3 regions of the Clostridium aromativorans genome follow, and region 1 is predicted to be linked to each of the others. Evidence: riboswitches for the same ligand, from Rfam matches in the RefSeq annotation. Region 1 holds a riboswitch; each other region holds the start of a gene.

Region 1 (7,026 bases):
CAGATCCAGAAACTACTATCGATACACTCCCGCTGCTCAATTTGGCTGTATAATTGTCACTTAAATTCCTAACAAGTATATTCAAATTTAATTGCCTCTGCGATTCCCCATCAACTTTAAATGTACTCGAATTCAATTTTAATTGTATCACTCCATCACTATTTACTAATTTTACCCCTTCTGGAACTACTAACTTGATCTGTGTACTTTCTGCACTTCCTATTTTGCTTAAATCAACAGGCTCTGTATCTATTCCACTTATATTCTTTATCACACTTTCATTGCCAGCTATATCTACCTTATCCGGCACAGCAGTCATCAAATTAGTTTCCGAACCATTTATAGAATTACCACGAACTTTAATATTTACTGGAACGGTTTTTATTTTTCCAATAGGTATGACAACCTTAACAGCAGAAGGACTTATACTGGTATCTTTTATTAAATTTCCAGATACATCTTGAGGTTGAAGCGATAATGTTGTACTTATGTCATTTTGAGCATATTTTAAATCATATATAGCTGCAGCATATTTCACCGCATTTATTGAATCTTGAGCACCGCTTATTTTTGCTTTTTCTGTTTTCAAGACAGGATCTAGAGCATAATATCCTTCTTTGGGTTTTCCTCTTAGTATTATTTTTATGGATACAAATTTTTCCTTTAATTCGTCTAACTGTATTTTTATCCATAAATTTTGATTATTTATTATACTTATATTACTGGGGCTCTTTTTTACAGTTACCGGTATATTATTTTCTCCCTTTTTCATAACATAAGCACTTAAATCCGAGTTCAATTGAAAATCACTGGGCCTTACCGAATATACATCAGAAGCATTTCCTTTTATTACGAGAGATACATTAGGCTGTTCATTACCCACCTGAACAAGCTTTGATTGAGCAAGTACATTTTTATTTACTATAGTTACAGGAACTACAATTTTTCTTTCTGTCATAGGGTTTTCTATATTAAATATATATAACCATAAGATAAATGCAGCAATAACACAGCATACTTTTATTAAGATCTGGTTCTTTTTATTTTCTTCTTCCACTCAATCACCCTCTCTCTCCATGTGAACTTTTTTTGAAATCTTCTTTTCATTATATTAATAAGAATTTTTTTAAGTCTATCCTTAGTATAATTCCTTATTAATTTTCCATTAACGGCAAAAGAGATAGTTCCTGTTTCCTCAGAAACTACTATAATCAGGGCATCAGAATTTTCTGATATACCAAGGGCTGCTCTATGTCTTGTACCTAATTTTTTATTCAATTCATTATTATTTGTAAGAGGCAAAAAACACCCCGCTGACACTATTCTGTCATTTCTTATTATAGTTGCCCCATCATGCAAAGGTGTATTTACTACAAATATATTCTCTAAAAGAGCCGAAGATACTACAGCATCTATTTTAGTCCCTGTATTTATTATATCTTCAAGTCCTGTAATCTGTTCAATTACAATGAGAGCTCCTGTTTTGCTCTTCGATAAATTATCTACAGAATTTACAACTTCTGTTACAACTCTTTCCATTACCTCTTCATCCTGTAATATATGTTTATCATTAAAGGCTGTTCTTCCAAGATGTTCAAGTGCACGGCGAATTTCAGGCTGAAATATAATAACAAAAGAAAGAACACCTATAGTCAGCGTTTTTGTAAGTATCCAGTTAAGCATTACCAAATGAAAAAAGCTGCTTATGGGTATAAGAAATATTATAAGCACAATTCCCTTTAAGAGCTGCTCGGCTCTAGTTTCTTTTATAAGCATATACACTTTATAAAGTATGTATGATACCACTAATATATCCACAATAGACCACAAACTTATATTCCTTACTGAATTAACTATTATTTGCAATAATTCCACCCGTTCCACCGTCCTATAAAAATATCTCTTAATAATTATACACTATTTAATATTGTTTATATCAATACTTTAAAGTATTTTAAAAAAATTTTAATAAAATGTATTTTATTTTAATAAATGGGTACAATATCATTGACCTAAGTTTAAATAAAAAACACGGGGAAACCAGTAATATTGGGGTGAATCGTATTATACGTAGGTTATGCCTTTACCGAACCCGTCAGCTAACCCCGCCGGTAATAAGGAGATGATTTGATTTGAAAAAATTTTTTTATTTTATTATTCTCTTTTTGATGCTATTTATGCCATTACAGAATGTAAGCTCATGTACTCTCAACAATGCAAACTCCACTTTATTTAATGAACAGGAGGAGGTTGTACAGGTATTTAACTACTCTGACCAAAAGATACCTATAACACAAGATGATGTAAATTTAATGGCTAAGGTAGTTTATGCCGAAAGTAATTGTGAACCCTTTGAAGGTAAGGTGGCAGTGGCTTCTGTAATACTCAACAGATTACAATATCCGGAATTCCCAAAAACAGTAAAGGGAGTAGTAACACAAAAAGGAGCTTTTTCCTGTGTCAGAAATGGAACTATAGATGTAGTAGCAAACAAAGATAGTTATAATGCAGTCTTACAGGCATTAAAAGGAGTAGATCCAACTAATAAGTCTATTTTTTTCTATAATCCTAAAATAGCTACATCTCAATGGATGAAAAATATACGCAAAAAAAATGTCAAATCTATAGGAAATCACGTATTTTTTGTAGTAAATTAAATAAAGAGGTGTACTTTTGCAAAATAAACTTGCAGAAGTACACTTTTTTATAAAACTTATTTATTCAATTCACCATTAACTTTTCATTGTAATTTGAAATTATGAATCACTTAAATTATCTAAATACGAAACGGCATTTAACGCCGCTATCTGCCCCTGGCCCACAGCTTTCATGTATTGATAGGGTTTTCCGGCACAATCTCCGGCTGCAAAACACCCTGGTATATTCGTATTCATATTTACGTCTATTTTCACATGATTATCTTGCATAGCAATTCCTGGAACAAGCTGTGCCGGTGAAATACTGTCCTTTAATACAAATACTCCATCTGTAATTATTTCTCTATCCTTCAAAAGTACCTTTTCCACTTTTTCTTTTCCATATATTTCTAGTTCTTTGCCTCTTACTACTTCTATATCCCCATCCAATTTTAATTTATCTCTATACATAGGTACATAATAGACCTTTTTAACCAGTTCATTTACATAGTTAGCCTCTTTCTCAGCTTCTTTGTTATATCCTATAATAGTCACAATCTTTCCCTTATATAGAGGAGCATCACAAGTAGCACAATACCCTACCCCTCTTCCCAAAAACTTCTCCTCTCCCCTTAAAGGTTTAGTATATTCAATACCAGTAGCCAATACAATAGTTTTTGCCTCATACATTTTTTTGTTGACCATAAGGCCGAAATATTCACCCATGGCATATATTTCATTTATTCTCTCTAAAATTATATTTATATTCATAGATTTTATATGTTTCTCAAACTTATCTTTTAGCTGCAGTCCCGTTATATCTGGAAGTCCAAGATAATTTTTGATTTGGGCAGCTTTCACCAGCTTTTCACTAAGTTCCGCATTTCCAAAGAGAATAATATTTTTATTCCTTATCTTAGCATTGATTGCTGCAGAAAGTCCTGCTGGCCCACTGCCCACTATGGCAATATCATATCTAGAATCCACTTGTATACACCTCCTGATCCATTTACCGCTATAATTAAAATGACAAATCAACAGTGTCAATTTGTCATTTTAGCATGTTTAGATTTTTGACAACTATCCACAATTAAACATGTTTTTTCAAAACATCTTTTATAGTATCCTTTGGTCTAAATCCAATAAACTTATCTACTATATTTCCATCTTTAAATACCATGACAGTTGGAATACTGGCAATTTTGAATTGGGCTGCAGTAACTGGGTTTTCATCTACATTCAGCTTAAAAAACTTTGCTTTTCCCTGCATTTCATCTGAAACCTCCTCTATTACAGGTGACAGCATTTTACAAGGTCCACACCAAGAAGCCCAGAAATCAACAACTACAGGAGTAGATGAATTTTTAATTGAGCTGGAAAAATCTGAATCCTTTATTTCTTCTACCATTATTCTTCCTCCTTACAAATTATAGGGATATTTCCCCTAATTATATTTTACCTGAATGATTAGCCACTGTAATTTCTCATTTTTTCTTTAAGGTTGAAAATAGCAGTGCTTCATCAAATTTAGATAACAATTTTATTATTTGTCTAGTAACTAATTTTTAGTCTTTATTTAACCATTTAAAATATCGTCTATTACAGAATTATTGTAAATGGATGTTGGATATTTATTTACTAATTTTTGGGCATAATTTTTGGATATATTCATATTCATACCTTTATATAGAACAGCAAGCCTATACAAAACTGTATCTTCATAGCTTCCCTCAGAAAAGCTCTTATCATACTGAGAATAATACTTTAATGCACTGCTAGAATCTCCTGATAAATCAATAGACCTTGCAAGGAAATATGTTATATGAGGGTATAAATAACTTTTAGTTCCAACTACATAGGCTTTCTTAAAATAAGAAACAGCATTATTATGATCTCCACTGTCCAAATATTTACTACCTAAATTATAAAAATACAAACATCCATCTTCACTTAGGATCTTATAAGCTGTTAATAGAATTTTCTTATCATTCGGATTTAGCTTCTTGTCTTTCCATTTAACAAATTGCAAGTACATAGAATTATAATCTTTATTCTGTATATAATTCTCCATATTTTTCTTCGGAAAAACATCCACATTGCCTACGTTTTGATTGTTTTTTAAACTATTTTTCACTTTTTCCACTTTGACCACATTATCTTTGCTTTCAGAATTATTTCTAAAATTCAATCTACCACTGTAAATACACACCCACCATAGAGATGCTGCAAATAAAACAACTACAAAAATACATACTACTTTTTTTATATTTAATCCTTTTTTTATAACATCCATGTCTTTAAGCAATTTCATACTTTTTTTTGCCTGAGGGTTATCCACATCCACTTTAAAAACATTATTTATCTTCTCCAGTGCCTTATTGTAGCTGCCTCTTTTTATGTGGCACAGTGCACTGCAATTATTTACTTCGATATAATTAAAATCACTTTCAGCACATTTTTCAAGCAGCATCAATGCTTCATTTATTCTCAATTCTTTGATTAACATTAGAGCTCTTTTATATAGATCAAATCTTGTATCATCATCTTTCGAGCCTTCAATATATTTTTGAGCCACTTCATCATTGTTGACTTTATAATTCATGTTCCAAATTTTTCTTGCATTCAATAAGTCACCTTTCAAATATAGTAAAAGTCCCTTTAAGTTAATAGCTGCTTTATTTTTTATATTTATAGATATACTTTTATCACATAATTCTAATGAGCGTTTTATACATCCCTTATTATATTTATCCAGAGCCTTATTATATATTTTTTGAGACTTATTCATTTATTTTATATACCACTTTCCCATCAGAATTTTTTACTTCCATTTCGCCATTTAATTCTGTATTAAAAGAATTGATGACCCAATCTTCTACATGAGATTTATTGTATGCATCATCATCATATACATTTACTTTTAGATTTACATTACTTCCACTTTTTTGTACGGATATTATCTGCTGTTTTTTACTAGGTGTTTTTATCAACAGTACAACTTCATTCCTACCTACATTTAACATATACAAATCTCCTCCTTTTGACATCGTGCCATGAGAAGATCCTATAATGACAAAAATATTTTCACTGTCAGCCCATTCCAAATATTTAGGAGATATTGCAGTGTTCCCTTCAATTTGAAAACTGTAAATTTTTTGTCCATTTTTTACTATTATTCTTCCCTGTCCCTCTTCCAATGCACTGCTACCTTTTCCCTCTATGCAAGCACTATAACTTCCATCTTCAGAGCTTTTCCAGGGAGTATTAAAATTTATTTTAGTATCACTGCTCAATTCCTTTTTTGAAAATTTTATTCCTTCTGAATTCTTAGCAACAGTATTTGATTCTATACTGTTTTTGGGCTTTTCAACTTCTCTATTCTCATTGCTTGTACTATTTGAGTTAGTTTTCTCAGAACCGGTGGAATTATTTTTAGATACATTTTTTGTAGAATCAGAGTTGTTTTTGCTGTCAGAGCATCCAGTAAACCCCATGGCTAAAATGACTGATAGTATACATATTAAATAACCAAATTTTTTAATTTTCATATAATATTCCTCCCAATACAAAGTAACACAATCGTGCATTATATTATAGACATATGGAAAACCACAGCTCAATTGGATATTTAATTAAATTATACCATAATAAATATATACTAAAAACTACCGATATTCATAAATATATCAGTAGTTTTTAAAATTAATTTTCCATTATAATCTGTTTGGCTTTCAACATGGAGGAGGCACTCATGGAAAATTCATCTAAGCCATACTTTACTAAAATGGGTATGGAATTTTCATCTCCCGCCATTTCGCCACACATTGCACATGGTTTTCCTCTCCTATGGGCAGCATCTATAGTATTTTTTATGAGCTTTAATACGGCAGGATGCATTGGATCATACAGATAAGATACTTTTTCATTCATTCTGTCTGCTGCTAAAGTATACTGTATCAAATCATTAGTTCCAATACTAAAAAAATCCACATATTTAGACAATTCTGCTGCCTCTAAGGCAGCAGATGGTACTTCTATCATTATTCCAGTTCCCAAATTTCTATTAAACTCCAGTTTTTCCTCTTCAAGTTCCTCCATACATTGCCTTAATACATTCTTAGCCTGTAAAAATTCTTTTACAGAGCTTATCATGGGAAACATTATTTTTAAATTTCCAAAAGCCGATGCCCTGAGCATTGCCCTCAATTGAGGTTTAAATATATCCTCTCTGTCGAGACAAAGTCTTATGGCCCTGTATCCCAAAAAAGGATTCATTTCTTCAGGAAGCAGCAGATAAGAAAGTTTCTTATCTCCACCTATATCTAAAGTTCTTATAACCACAGGTTTGTTTCCCATTTTTTCCACTACATATTTATAAGCTTCAAATTGT
Region 2 (7,026 bases), on a different contig from region 1:
GTTGTAGTCTTTCTAAAAATAGCTGGCAAATACTATAAGTACTTCCTCGATGTTCTGTACCGTATATCACTGCAATTTTCATAAGATTCTCCTTGTTTTATATATTGATTGATCTCAAAAACTATAAAGTGAGTTTACCAATATTACAGTTTAATTGCAAGCATAATTGTAAATTGTGTATTGTGAATTGTGAATTGGCAATGGTTGTGTTAGAATATTTTATATAATTAATCAAATATAATTTAAAATTATTGAGGTAGGGGGTAAAATAGGTGATATCTGATAAAATGAAGGAATATGTATCTAAAAGCTCCATAATAAGGGCTATGTTTGAGGAGGGAAAAAAGCTCTCTTCAATTTATGGAGAAGAAAATGTATTTGATTTCAGTCTGGGCAATCCCAATGTAAAACCGCCTGAATCTATAAGAGAGGCTGTATATGAAATATTGAGGGAAGAGCCTCCTAATTTAGTCCATGGATATATGAACAACTCCGGTTATGAAGATGTAAGGGCCAAAATTGCTGAAAATATCAACAAAAAATATAATGTGAAACTCACTAAAAACAATTTAGTAATGACCTGCGGGGCTGCAGGCGGATTAAATATTATTTTGAAAACTCTTTTAAATCCTGGAGATGAAGTTATTGTATTTTCGCCGTTCTTTGGAGAATATGAAAACTATGTAAAAAATTTTGATGGAAGGCTTGTCATTATACCCTCGGACAGTGAAACTTTTGAGCCCGATTTAAATGAACTTGAGGACAAAGTGAATTCCAGGACTAAAGCTGTAATAATAAATTCACCAAATAACCCGACGGGGGTTGTATATTCGGAAGAGCTCATTAAGGGCATGGCAGAAGTCTTGAATAGAAAACAGCAGAAGTTTAATACCAGTATATATTTGATTTCCGACGAACCCTATAGGGAAATAGTATATGACGGAGTGGAAGTACCCTATATATTGAATTACTACAGAAATTCATTTGTCGGATATTCTTACAGCAAATCACTTTCTCTTCCTGGAGAGAGAATAGGATATGTAGTCTGCAGCAGTGATGCAGATGATTTTGATAACATAATGCAATCTTTGAATGTAGCCAACAGAATCCTGGGATTTGTAAATGCGCCTTCACTGTTTCAAAGGGTCATTGCAAAATGTGTGGATTCAAAAGTGGATGTGAACATATACAAAAAAAATCGGGATCTTTTGTACAACCATCTTGTAAAAATAGGATTCTCCTGTGTCAAACCAGATGGTGCCTTTTATCTGTTCCCAAAATCGTTGATACCGGATGATGTTGAATTTGCACAGCGGGCAAAAAAATTCAATCTTCTTATAGTCCCGGGATCATCTTTCAAATGTCCGGGCTATTTCAGACTTTCTTACTGTATTTCATATGATAAAATAGAAAAATCACTGGATAGTTTTGATAAGCTAGGGGTCTGACCCCCTTCCAAAAAATGTCAGGGGGTCAGACCCCTAAAAAAGGGAGATAATTATTGTGAATGAGCAAAAAGAAGTTTGTGCTTTTATAAACTGTAATATAATTGATGGCAGATTTGAAAGCAATATGATAAATGAAGGTGTAATGCTAGTAGAGAATGTAGATGGTATAGGAAAGATAAAATCTCTGGGGAATAAAATGGAGGTTGGCATACCTAAGGACTGTAAGGTATTTGATTTAAAGAATAAATATGTGGTTCCTGGACTTATAGATGCTCATGTGCATCTTTTCGGGGATGGGAATCCTTTTACAGAAGAAGGTGTAAAGAGGACTCCGGATGAAAACCTAGAGTTCATGAAGTCATCTCTTGGAAAATATCTTCTCGAGGAGAACATGAAAAAAAATGCAATGGCAGCACTTCATGCCGGAGTGACTACTTTCCGAAGCGTGGGAGATCCACTTTACTATGATATAGAAGTTAAAAATGAAATGAAAAACGGCGGTCAAATTGGACCTGACATGTTATGTGCTGGACCTATGATATGCATAACCGGAGGGCATGGATATAAACTTGTATCTGAAGCTTCAGATTCACCCTGGGAAGGAAGAAAAAAGGTGAGAGAACATGTTTATAAGGGTACGGATCTTATAAAAATAGCTAGTACGGGCGGAGTTACCGATTCCAGGAAAATAGGCGAAGCAGGAAGAGTCCAGATGACCTATGATGAAATTGCGGCTGTATGTGATGAGGCCCATAGGGCAGGTCTGCTTGTGGCAAGTCACTGCCAGAGCACCAGAGGATTGAAGGAAGCTTTGAGGGCAGGAGTGGATACCATAGAGCACGGTGCTTCCATGGATGATGAAATAATAGAGCTTTTCAAACACAATCCTAAATCCTTGAGAGGCTACAGTGCTCTTATACCTACCTTTGCTCCGGCAATTTATACGTCGGAAATCAGCACTGAGTACACAAAGCTTGATGATGTGCAGTTTGCCAATGGCAGAATTATAAGGGATGAAATGACCAAAGGATTTAAAACTGCTATAGATGAAGGTATAAAAGTTGGACTTGGCACTGATGCAGCCATGCCTTTTGTAACCCACTATAATACCTGGAGAGAACTGCAGCTTCAGGTAAAATACGGCGGAGCCTTAAATGCACAGGCTATATATTTTGCAACTAAATCAAATTCTGAAATTCTGGGAATTGATAAAGAAGTTGGAACCCTTGAGCCTGGAAAATTTGCAGATTTTGTTATCCTGGATGGCAACCCTCTTGAAGATCTGAATTGTTTTGAAAAACCGCTGATGGTGGTTAAACGAGGAAATATTATAGATAATACAAGAGAGTATATAATACCTGAAGTGGAGAAGTTTGTAAAATAGGGTCAGACCCCCTGACAGAAAATGTCAGGGGGTCTGACCCTATTTTAATAAGTAAATACCATCTTGCCATCTCTCAGTGCAATTGGTTTTGACCACAGCCATGTGTTGGTAGTGCTGTCATCAAAATAGTAGAGTGCACCTTTGGTAGGATCGTAGCCGTGAAGCGCATCATAAGCTGCTTTTTTCGATTCCTCCGAGGCGGGTTTGTTTATCCAACCGTTCAATACAGGAGTGAATTGATAGTATCCACCTGATTTTTCATATATTACACCCTTTATAGTGGATGGGTATTTTGGATTGCGGACTCTGTTTAAAACTACAGCAGCCACACCGACCTTAGCTTTATAGGACTCGCTTTGTGCCTCTGCGTTTACCAGCCTTGCAAGTAGATCCAGGTCGCTTTGGCTGTAGGGTACTATAGCGGGAGGAGCTGCTCCTTTGAAGATGTACCCTGAAGGTATATTGAGCACCTGACCCGGATAAATATACTTGTCCACATTAGAGTTGGCGGCAATCAATGTATTTAAAGATATATTGAATTTTTTTGCTATTAAATAGAGAGTATCAGTAGCTTGTACAATATAAGTTTTCGAATTTACCTTTAAAATCTGATTTGGATATATGGTAGTTTGACTTAAATTGTTGTCTCTCATTATCGTATCCACACTGTTCTTGAACAACACGCCTATTTTAAATATAGAATCACCTGATTTTACTGTATAACTTGCTGCATGAACCTGGGTAAAAGATACAGCACAAAGAGATATTGCAAAAAGTATACTCCTCATTTTCTTGAAATGCATATTAGATTATCCCCCTTAATTTTGCCTACGGAGTTAGTTGACGGGTTCGGGACTGTGGGATACCCCTACTTTAAAAGAAAGATTCACCCCTAGATATTATCCCCCGCATTTCATCACTGAAATTTAGGCTTGTCTTGTTTGCTATTCTAACAGTATTTCCAGAAAATATCCATGTAAAATTAGTGGGAAACCTGGTAAATTAAACCAGGTTTTTAACATCTTAACTCTACAACTTAAATTCACCTATTGTCTTTGCAATATTCTGTGCCAGTGCTGCCAGGTTCTGTGATGAATCGGCAATACCTGAAGAGGCCTTGGTGACTTCTTCAACACTGCTCAATATTTCTTCAGATCCGGCAGCAGATTCTTCAGCTGTAGAAGCCGTATTTTCAACAGCTGAATTTATACCTGTCATCATTTCTTTCATTTGTTTTGAAGAAGTGTCCATGTGTTGTGACATGGTATTTATAAAATCAGCATCATTTTCATAGTGCACTCCCGTTTCCATCAGGAGGTTGTAATTGGGCTGGACGCTGTTTGACATGTAATCCAGAATCTCGTTGCCGCTGGAAGATAGATTTTTAAAAGCTGTCTCTACAGAAAGTACCATTTTATTTATACCCTCCACGGTATTGGAGGATTGTTCTGCAAGCTTTCGTATTTCCTCCGCCACTACTGAAAAGCCCTTTCCTGCTTCCCCTGCTCTGGCGGATTCGATGGCGGCATTTAATGCCAGCAGATTAGTCTGTTCTGCTATATTTCCGATTGTTTCCGACATGACTTTGACCTGTGAAACTGCCTCTCCCGCTTTTATAGCTTCTACGATTTTATTTTTTTTCTCATTGTATATGGCCTCTCCCTCTTTTATGCTCTGTGAGGCTTTTTCTTTTATATTTTTAGCACGTTCTTTTATCTCTGAAGAAGTTTTAGACGTCTTTTCAGCATCTCCCAGAAGGATGTCCACACTTTGTGCCATTTTCTGGGAAGATGTGCTTATCTGCTGGGTTACGCTGCTTAGATTTTGAGAACCCGTTGCTATATTTGCCGTAGACTCATTTACAGAATTCATCATTGAGGATATTTCTTCTGTAGATGCGGATAGTTCTTCGCTGGATGCACTCATTTCCTCAATGCTGTTATTTATCTGGCTGATTAAATCCCTTATATTATTTTTTGCATTGTTCAGATTGGTGGCGATATCTCCAATTTCATCTTTGCTGCTGGCCTTTAAAGACTGGCTTAAATCCCCCTTGCTTATTAAATCTGTAAAAGACAGTATCTTGTTGATTCTTTTTATGAGTCCGGCGGTGATCCTGTTGCCTAAAATTATTGCTGCAATTATTCCAATTAGAGTCAGAGCTATAATTGTATAGAAAGAAGTCCTGAATGTATTGTTAATACTTATATACTGCTTTTCGGCCTTTTCGTTTATAATTTTAATCAATTGTTCAATACTTTCAGTGAGTTTGTTTCTATAAGAAGCCGCCTGTTTGTTTAAAGTCATGGCATCATCGTATTTGTCCGAAGCCATGAGGTTTATAATATTATTGCATATGTTCAGCCATTCAGCCCTTTGCTTGTTTAAACTTGCCAACTGAGTTTTTTCCTCCGGTGTAAGATCTGATTTTTCATAAGTACTGATTATATTTGTATTTTGATTTTGTAATTCCTTCATAGCTTCAGCCGTATCTTTTACATTGTTTTTGTCCCTGCTTTCAACTAGATTTATTATCTCGAGGCGAAGCTTCATTGAATTGGCGTCAAATCTGTCTAAATTTTCTATAGATTTCAGATTGGCATTGTACAGTTCGCTGGATTTTTTATTTACCGTGTTTAAATTGATTGTGCCTATCATGCCTATTATTATGATAAACAAAGATGTCACTAGAAATCCTGTTAAAAGTTTTTTACCTATTTTTAGATCCTTGAACCATGTCATATTGATCCTCCTCTTTTTAGTTATGTGCAAAACCATGAACTCGTTTAAGAATACCTTACAACCTCAATTTTATATATGCCGTCTTGATTTTGCAATTAACTTAAATATAATTTAACAATAACTTAACTATAGTACCCATAATCATAACACTTTTAACTTACAAATTACACCTAAATTTTTCATATAACTACAAAAAATACTATAATATAGCTGTAACATAATTTAATTGCCGTAATACTATGTAATAAGAATTGTTTAGCTGTATCAAACCTTTGTTTTTATGTTACATAAAAACAAAGGAGGTGTTATATTGAGAAATTGGTGTATTCATTCCAGAAAAATTCCGATAAGTTTGAGACACTGCAAGTACCTGGGAGAAGGCCATAGTGGGCAGGTATACCTTATGCCCGATGGAAAAGCTTTAAAAATATTTAACAGTTCAGACAGCTGCAGGAATGAATATGATATATTAAAATCGGTAGAAAAAAGCAGGTATTTTCCGAAGGTTTATGAAGTCGGTAAGTATTATATTATAAGAGATTATGTAGGCGGAATGAATGTAGAAAAGTATCTGAAGAAATATGGACTGAGCAGGGAATTTGTCATAAAAGTGGCTGATTTGATAGACGACATGAAAAAGATGGGCTTTAAAAAATTGGAGATCAGGTTTCCCCACCTGTTTGTTCAGGAAGATGGATCTCTCATGGTAATAGACCCCAGAAAAAGCTACGAGCAAAATATACCTTACCCCAAATCCTTCTTGAAGAAGCTGAAAAAAATGGGAATGCTGGAGCAGTTTATAAAGATACTGGATGAAGAGAGGCCCTGCATGAATTGGGGAAAGTATGTGAAAATCAAATAAAAATGGACAAGCAAAGTAGCCGTAATTGCAAAGCATCCTTTGAACTTTTAGGTTAAATGCTGCAGCTGTAGATTATATACTATACCTCTGTTTACTGAATATTTAATGGAGAGTGAATAGTAAATCAGTATTTCTGGTTTTTACCGAAAATTCACCAAAATTCTACACTATTCACTCTGCAGTTTAGATTTGATGTTTGTACTTTATTTTTTCTGTTTATTGAAAAAGAGTTGAAATATTTGGACAAAAATACTAATATACTTGTATGTGATAAAAATTATAAATGAGGGTGTAAATATGAAAGTAATTTTTATTGTTCCGGCAGCAGATATAAGGAGAAATGCCATATATAGGTTTGGCGATAAAATTTATGGGCATTCCAATTCTATTTCAGGGCCGTTGATACTCGGGAGGATATTAAAAGATGCAGGATATGATGTAGAAGTATATGAGGAGCTGTATAAAGACTTGAATTTCAATAAATTTGAAAATGGGGATTTAATAATGCTCTACACCATGACCTCTTCTTCCACAAGAGCATATCACATTGCAGACTATTTTAGAAATGTCAAGCACAAGAGAGTGGTCAT
Region 3 (7,026 bases), on a different contig from region 1:
CAGTGAAGGAGAAAATGATTTTATATATAAAGAATACATACAGGATATTGAAGTGCCCAATTCAAATAATTCTAAATGTCAGTCATGCTGGTATATTATTAAGGATAAAAGTTCTACCAATCTAGCAGAAATAGCTTACAATATTGTTAAAAAAGGGGAGGAAAGTGCTCTTAAATATATACCAATAGCGCAATTTGGAAAGTTGAAAACTGTTGACAGGGATGAATTTGAAGCTTATAAGAGTATTAAAAACCTCATGTCTGAATATGTTCTTTCTAAAAATTCAGTTCGTCCTCTTTCTATTGCTGTATTTGGAACACCTGGTTCCGGAAAATCTTTTGGAGTAACAGAAGTTGCCTCGTGTGTGGCTCCAAACTTAATTGAAAAATTGGATTTTAATTTATCTCAGTTTAGGACATTATCGGATCTCATTATAAGTTTTCATAAAATAAGAGATGTTTCTTTGATAGGTAAAATTCCTCTGGTATTTTTTGATGAATTTGATTCTACTTTTGAAAGAAAACTGGGATGGCTGAAATATTTTCTGGCACCTATGCAGGATGGTATATTCAGAGAGGACAATTCAATCCATCCTATCGGAAAGGCCATCTTTGTATTTGCAGGGGGTACAAGCAGTACATTTGAGGAATTTTGTGGAGAAGATATTAAGGACAGGGCTGAATATGGAGAATTTTTTAAGGAATTTCAAAATGCAAAAGGCCCTGATTTTGTGAGCAGATTGAGGGGATATGTAAATATTTTAGGACCAAATCAAACTAATGAGGGAGATCAGTTGTTTATTATTCGCAGAGCGATGCTGCTGAGATCTCTTTTGGAACGCAAGGCACCGCATCTTATAAATGAAAGGCAGGAGGTTCAGATAGACAAGGGTGTGTTGAGGGCACTTTTAAAAGTCGGCAGGTACAAACATGAGTCAAGATCTATGGAAGCTATATTGGAGATGAGCAGGTTGAGTAGTGCAAAGAAATGGGAACAATCCTATCTGCCTTCCAGGGATCAATTGAAGCTGCATGTGGATGAGGATGAATTTTTCCGTTATTTAATGAAAGACGAATTTTTCAATGAGAAAATTGATCAGATTTCCAGGGCACTTAATTACAGCCATGTGATGATTTACTATGACAAAGATGAAATTGTCATGAAATCTGATGAATGTTGGAAAAATCTAAGTGAAGAACAAAAAGATTCTATTAGAGATTATGCAAGGCACATACCTGATATGCTCTATAAAGTTTATTATGATTTGATTTCAATGTCTGAAAGTGAAAAACCAAAAATTATTGATTTTACGGAAAAAGAGTTGAATATTTTGGGAAAATGTGAGTATGAATATAGACTCTCTGAAAAAGGAAATGCCAATTCTTCAATGGTGTCCTGGGATGAATTGGAGAAAGATGAAAAGAATAAAATAATAGAGTATGTTAAATGCTGGCCCAGGATATTTGCAGATGCAAATTTTAAAATAGAGAGGCTTAAATTTGCCTGTTATTGTGAAGCTCAACTTAAATTCATACATCAGTAGCAGCAGAATATAAATATAAAACAACATGCAGGAAATATTTTTTAAGATGTTACCTGCATGTTGTTTTTTTAATTAAGCCATTGACATGGATTTATTTGTTCTTGCTATGCTGGTATTGTCCTGTTTTCTGTCTGACAGATCCGGCACTGGATTGGGTTGGGATTCGTCACGGTAGTCCTCGCCTTTCTGTCTCTGATGCTGTTCAATTACCATATGACTTGCCACTGAGTTGATATCGTGGTTCACTTTGTTCTGGTAACAGAAGAATTTATGATCTGCAGGAAGCTGGTGGATATTTTTAAAATCTTCATTGTCTGCAGTCAGTTCAATCTGACTGGCAAGAATATTTCGTACATAGTCCCTTGTGTCATGAAACTGAAGCAGTTTTGGGAAAGCTCCTGGTACAACTTGCTGCCACTGTTTATTTTCATATTTGGAAAGAAGTTCAGCTGCCTTGTGCAAATGGGATATTTCCTGCTGAAGATGCATCTCCCAGATTGATTTCACATTGGCATCCACCTCATCCTCATAGAAAGAATAGTAGAGATAACATTCCATGTATTCATGAAGCAAAAGGCTTTCCAGCCATGTACAGTTGGGGTCTATAAGTCCCCCGTATTGGCTTACATGCTGTTCTTCTATCATGGCAATTTCCAGATAGAGCTGACGTCCCAGATCATTATAATATGTGTTTCCCAAATTCATATAGAAATTCATGGTCTGCTGTTCTCCGGCAGTTATGATCATGGTATTCAGCTTTGTACGAATATCTGCCTTTTTAAAGTCCACAAATCTTTTGACTTCCTCTTTAGGACAGCGGTGTTCTGCTATGGTTGGCCGTCCCGGGGTTATGTCTACATATTTTTTCACCAGCTGCTGGGAGGGAATATTTTCATCCAGATCCAACAGGTTGGAATAACGGTATAGATGATCGAAATCCTCCAGCAGTGCGAAATCAAGGCACTGTTTTACATTGGAATCCGGTTCGTTTTGGGCAAGCCAGGCTGTCAGATCCACGGCAACATGTTCGTAGCCAATGGTGGTCTCCAGCTGTGTCTCGTCAATTGGTTTGAGCCAGTTGATGTGTTTTTGCTGCTGCTGCTCAATCCGCCGCAGCATTGCCAGTTCACGGCGCAAATCGTTGTTATTGCAGTGACGATGGAATTGATGGGAGAAAAGAGCTGCTTCAACCTCGATTCCATTCATTAAAATAATACGGATCCTTGTATATGGATCAATAGTCTGCTTTGAATATGATTTTGGGTATATGGTTTTCCAGTCCATGATACCATCTTCCAGGGGCATGGGCTTTTGGTCAAACGGGTTAAACATCAATATCACTCCTTTTTTATTTAGTGTGCTCATTAAATTATCCAAATATGTATGGATTTTAGGATTTTAAAAAAGTTTGGTAAGTGATATTATCATATTTGTACCATTTTGTACCATGAAAAATCGTGAATTATTGAGATTATTTTAAAGGTTTATTTTTATATTTGATTTCATATGCTTATTTGAACAGTGTAATATTGCTCTATAAATTTCAAGTCATATTGATGTTTTTTACCCAGATATTCATGTTCTCAAAACCACCGCATATATTACAATTATTTATGAGCTTTCCTCTAAATGTATAGCCATGTTTGCTGAGTACGAAATTAATACCTGGATGTATTGCTCTGGACAGGCTGTATAAAGTAATAAATTCCATGTTTTTCAGTTCCAATTCAAGGGAATAGATTATATTAGACAGTATACCTTTATTCCTATAATGTGGATGGGTGGCACAGTCGGTTATTTCTGCATTTAAATTTTCTCTATCCAGATCCGCTGAAGCTACACCGATTATTCTGTTATTATTATCCACTGCTACCTTATATAAAACTTTTTTATTTAAAGTGTTTTTCAGATAATCTTCACTGAAAATTTCAGATGGATAGGTGGAAAATGTCCGGGAAAATAATTTTATCATACCCCCTATATCACTTTCTGATGCATTTCTTATGTGGTAGTTGGAATTGTCACTGTTATAGATAAAAGTATCCTTTTTATTTAAGCTCTGCTTTAAAATCAGATCTTCTTTAGAATGTTCATTATAGAGTGTCCTATCTTTGGAGATAAAATAGGACATACAGAATGCATCTTTACCCTTGAAATAACCGTCTATTTTCCCCTCCAAGTGAAAACCTGCTTTGATAAAGTTATCCAGGTTTTCAATATCACAGTTGCATATGATCTTCCCCATATGTTGTTTTGAGGCAAAATGAATAAGTCTTTTTATATTTTGAACGGATATATTGCAAAATTCGATTATTTTTACACGACTGTTGATATAGTCTACAAATATTTTATTCTTACCTATTTTGACATAATAGTTATTTAACTGACAACCGCTTGCCCTCATTATACTGCTTTCTCCTTTCCATTCTGGCATTATTGATTGGTGTTAAGCATATTTTCTCATCTCTGAAGAGTTTTTCTAAGCCTTCATATGGAGTGTTTTTAAATTTTTTACACAGTCCACAATGTTTGCAGTGGCGGTTTTTATCAGATGGTTCGGTATAAGTACACAATACACCTTCATAGTTTCTGAGTATTAATTTTTCAGGTGTTTGTGAGACCAAATACTGGGGACCTATAGGTATTTTTCCGCCGCCGCCTGGAGCGTCAATTACGAAAGTAGGCACTGCAAATCCGGAGGTATGGCCGCGTAAAAGTTCCATGATTTCTATACCGGTTGAAACTGGCGTCCTGAAATGTTCAATACCTTGGGATAGATCACATTGGTATATATAATAAGGTCTTATTCTGTTTTTCACTAATTCCTGTACAAGGTTTCTCATAATATAAGGACAGTCATTGATGTTTTTCAAAAGTACTGACTGGTTTCCAAGTGGAATTCCTGAATCGGCTAGCATCTTGCATGCCAACATTGATTCTTCGGTTATTTCATTTGGGTGGTTGAATTGTGTGTTAATCCAAACTGGGTGATATTTTTTTATGATTCTGCACAGGTTACTGGTTATTCTCTGAGGCATGACAACCGGCACTCTGGTTCCAATTCTTATAACTTCAACGTGGTCTATCCGTTTTATCTCCTTTAATATAAATTCAAGCTTATCATCGGAAATGCATAGGGCATCACCACCGGATATCAATACATCCCTGACTTCGTCATGAGCTTTTACATATTCTATAGCTTTTAGTATATCATTGTTTGATAGAGAATTATCATTGTGCCCTGCAAAGCGTCTTCTTGTACAGTGTCTGCAGTACATAGAACATTTTTCGGTAACAAGGATTAGTACTCTGTCAGGATATCTGTGGGTTAATCCGGGAACAGGGGAATCAAGAGTTTCATGCAATGGGTCATTTATATCACATTTGGATATTTTGGTCTCATCTATGGTGGGAATTGCTTGTCTTCTAATAGGGCAATTGTAGTCATCTGGATCAATCAATGTTGCATAATAAGGAGTTATTGCCATTCTTAGTTTTTTAAGACTAGTTTTTACTCCCTCTCTTTCGTCTTCAGTGAGATCTACTACTTGTTCCAATTCCTCCAGTGTGGTAATTCTATTAGAAATCTGCCATTTCCAACTGTTCCACTCATCTTCTGCAACGTCTTTCCATAATGGTATATTCCAGTATTTCCTTTTCAAACCAAACACTCCTTTTAAAAATTAACAATACAATATAAAAAATTGTCTATGTTATATGGAAGCCAATGAACAATCAAAAAAACAATAAGCTGCAGAGAAGTCTCTGCAGCTTGTAAAGCCGTAAATTCAAAGGTACATTAAAAAATACAAATTCAAGTATACCAAAAACTTCCCTTCAACGCTTGCGAGATTAGCTGACGGATTCGGATCGAAGAAATTAACCCTACCTGCCTAAGCAGGATTCACCCCAAAATTGGTTTTCCCGTTCAAATTGATTAAGCGCTAGTAACATTGTATTATTTCTCATATTTATTGTTATACATACAACCATAACACTTTAACATATGTATGTCAAATGAACAACATTGTTTTTTATCATGCACTTGTAAAACATCTATGTCTATGATATCATATAAATGATTTTAGATTTAAGGAGGGCTGCTTAAAATGCGTATCAGATTCCGATTTTATGCTTTATTTAACTAATTTTATAGTGATTAAAGGCTCTACTTATAAGTGTAGAGTAATCGGGATTGATCTGGCTATTTTTAAGAAACCTTATAAACATATGGATATATGATGGTATATGTATGTAAAAATGTATTAGAAAGGGAAAACGTAAATCCACTCCCTTTTGCGTATATCTAATAGTTACGTATATTCCGTTTACTCAATGCGCAGGTAGCAGGCCTGTGTTTTTTATTTCAATAAAAATGGAGGAATATATATGGAACGGGAGAAAAAAGCTATAATAGCAGGAGCAAATCTTAATAATGATAAGGATTTTGCAAGCCTTATGCAGGAATTATTCAGCCTCGCAGAGGCATGTGATATAGAAGTAGTTGGAGAGGTGACGCAAAAATTAAATAAAGTGAATTCATCTCATTATCTAGGCAGTGGTAAAATTAAGGAAGTATGTGAATTAGTTGATGAGAAAAATGCAGATGTGGTAATTTTTGATGACGAGTTGTCACCTTCTCAAATTCGTAATTTAGAAAAAAGCTTAAATTGCGGTATAATAGATAGAACTTCTTTGATTCTTGATATTTTTGCAAAAAGAGCAAGGACTAGAGAAGCCCAGCTTCAAGTGGAGATAGCAAAACTTCAGTATATGCTCCCGCGATTGATTGGATTTGGGGAATCCATGGATCGTCAAGGAGGGGGATCGTCTCTTAAAAACAGAGGTTCCGGCGAAACAAAATTGGAACTTGACCGTAGAAAAATTGAAAACAGAATCAGTGGCCTGAATAGAGAGCTGGAAGTGCTTGTGTCACAACGTCAAAATCAACGAAAAAAGCGTAAAAGAAGAGATATACCTGTGATTGCTTTAGTGGGATATACTAATGCAGGTAAATCTACGGTTATGAATGCCATGATGGATTTGTTTAATCCGTCAGATGATAAACAGGTTTTTGAAAAGGATATGCTGTTTGCAACATTGCAAACTTCTGTCAGGAGAATTGATCTGCCAGATAATAAGTCCTTTTTATTGACGGATACAGTGGGATTTATCAGTAAATTGCCCCACTACTTAATAAAGGCATTTCGCTCAACACTAGAAGAAGTTTCTGAAGCCGACATGCTTATTCATGTGGTGGATTACTCAAATGCCAATTATGAGAAACAGATGTATGTCACCATTGATACATTGAGAGAACTGGGTGTGGAGGATATTCCCGTTATTTACTGCTATAACAAAATAGATTTAGTGGAAGGCAAAATTCCTGAAAGTAAGGAGGACTATGTATATATTTCCGCCAAGAAAAAATTGGGAATGGATAAATTAGTGGGGGCAATTCGTAGAAAAATTTTTGAAAGCTA

The links. A riboswitch is a leader RNA that binds a small molecule or an ion and turns the genes downstream of it on or off. The one in region 1 is predicted to bind cyclic di-AMP.
Region 2: linked by a shared signal. The riboswitch ahead of LN736_RS05275 (cell wall hydrolase) and the one ahead of LN736_RS10620 (cell wall hydrolase) in region 1 are both predicted to bind cyclic di-AMP.
Region 3: linked by a shared signal. The riboswitch ahead of kamA (lysine 2,3-aminomutase) and the one ahead of LN736_RS10620 (cell wall hydrolase) in region 1 are both predicted to bind cyclic di-AMP.

What each region holds. Positions count from the first base shown of each region.
Region 1 is NZ_JAJJPB010000012.1:76,479-83,504, forward strand. Features, by position in the region: gene LN736_RS10610 (CdaR family protein) at 1-1,057, opposite strand, end outside; gene cdaA (diadenylate cyclase CdaA) at 1,024-1,875, opposite strand; cyclic di-AMP (ydaO/yuaA leader) riboswitch at 2,000-2,129, shown strand; gene LN736_RS10620 (cell wall hydrolase) at 2,133-2,657, shown strand; gene LN736_RS10625 (NAD(P)/FAD-dependent oxidoreductase) at 2,757-3,623, opposite strand; gene trxA (thioredoxin) at 3,727-4,044, opposite strand; gene LN736_RS10635 (tetratricopeptide repeat protein) at 4,213-5,424, opposite strand; gene LN736_RS10640 (DUF4652 domain-containing protein) at 5,417-6,184, opposite strand; gene ptsP (phosphoenolpyruvate--protein phosphotransferase) at 6,339-7,026, opposite strand, start outside.
Region 2 is NZ_JAJJPB010000004.1:33,833-40,858, reverse strand. Features, by position in the region: gene LN736_RS05290 (flavodoxin family protein) at 1-82, opposite strand, end outside; gene LN736_RS05285 (pyridoxal phosphate-dependent aminotransferase) at 273-1,448, shown strand; gene LN736_RS05280 (amidohydrolase family protein) at 1,504-2,832, shown strand; gene LN736_RS05275 (cell wall hydrolase) at 2,877-3,635, opposite strand; cyclic di-AMP (ydaO/yuaA leader) riboswitch at 3,643-3,775, opposite strand; gene LN736_RS05270 (methyl-accepting chemotaxis protein) at 3,862-5,574, opposite strand; gene LN736_RS05265 (protein kinase family protein) at 5,885-6,436, shown strand; gene LN736_RS05260 (B12-binding domain-containing radical SAM protein) at 6,734-7,026, shown strand, end outside.
Region 3 is NZ_JAJJPB010000001.1:167,777-174,802, reverse strand. Features, by position in the region: gene LN736_RS00805 (Ryanodine receptor Ryr) at 1-1,543, shown strand, start outside; gene LN736_RS00800 (hypothetical protein) at 1,616-2,875, opposite strand; gene ablB (putative beta-lysine N-acetyltransferase) at 3,087-3,947, opposite strand; gene kamA (lysine 2,3-aminomutase) at 3,919-5,205, opposite strand; cyclic di-AMP (ydaO/yuaA leader) riboswitch at 5,370-5,497, opposite strand; gene hflX (GTPase HflX) at 5,933-7,026, shown strand, end outside.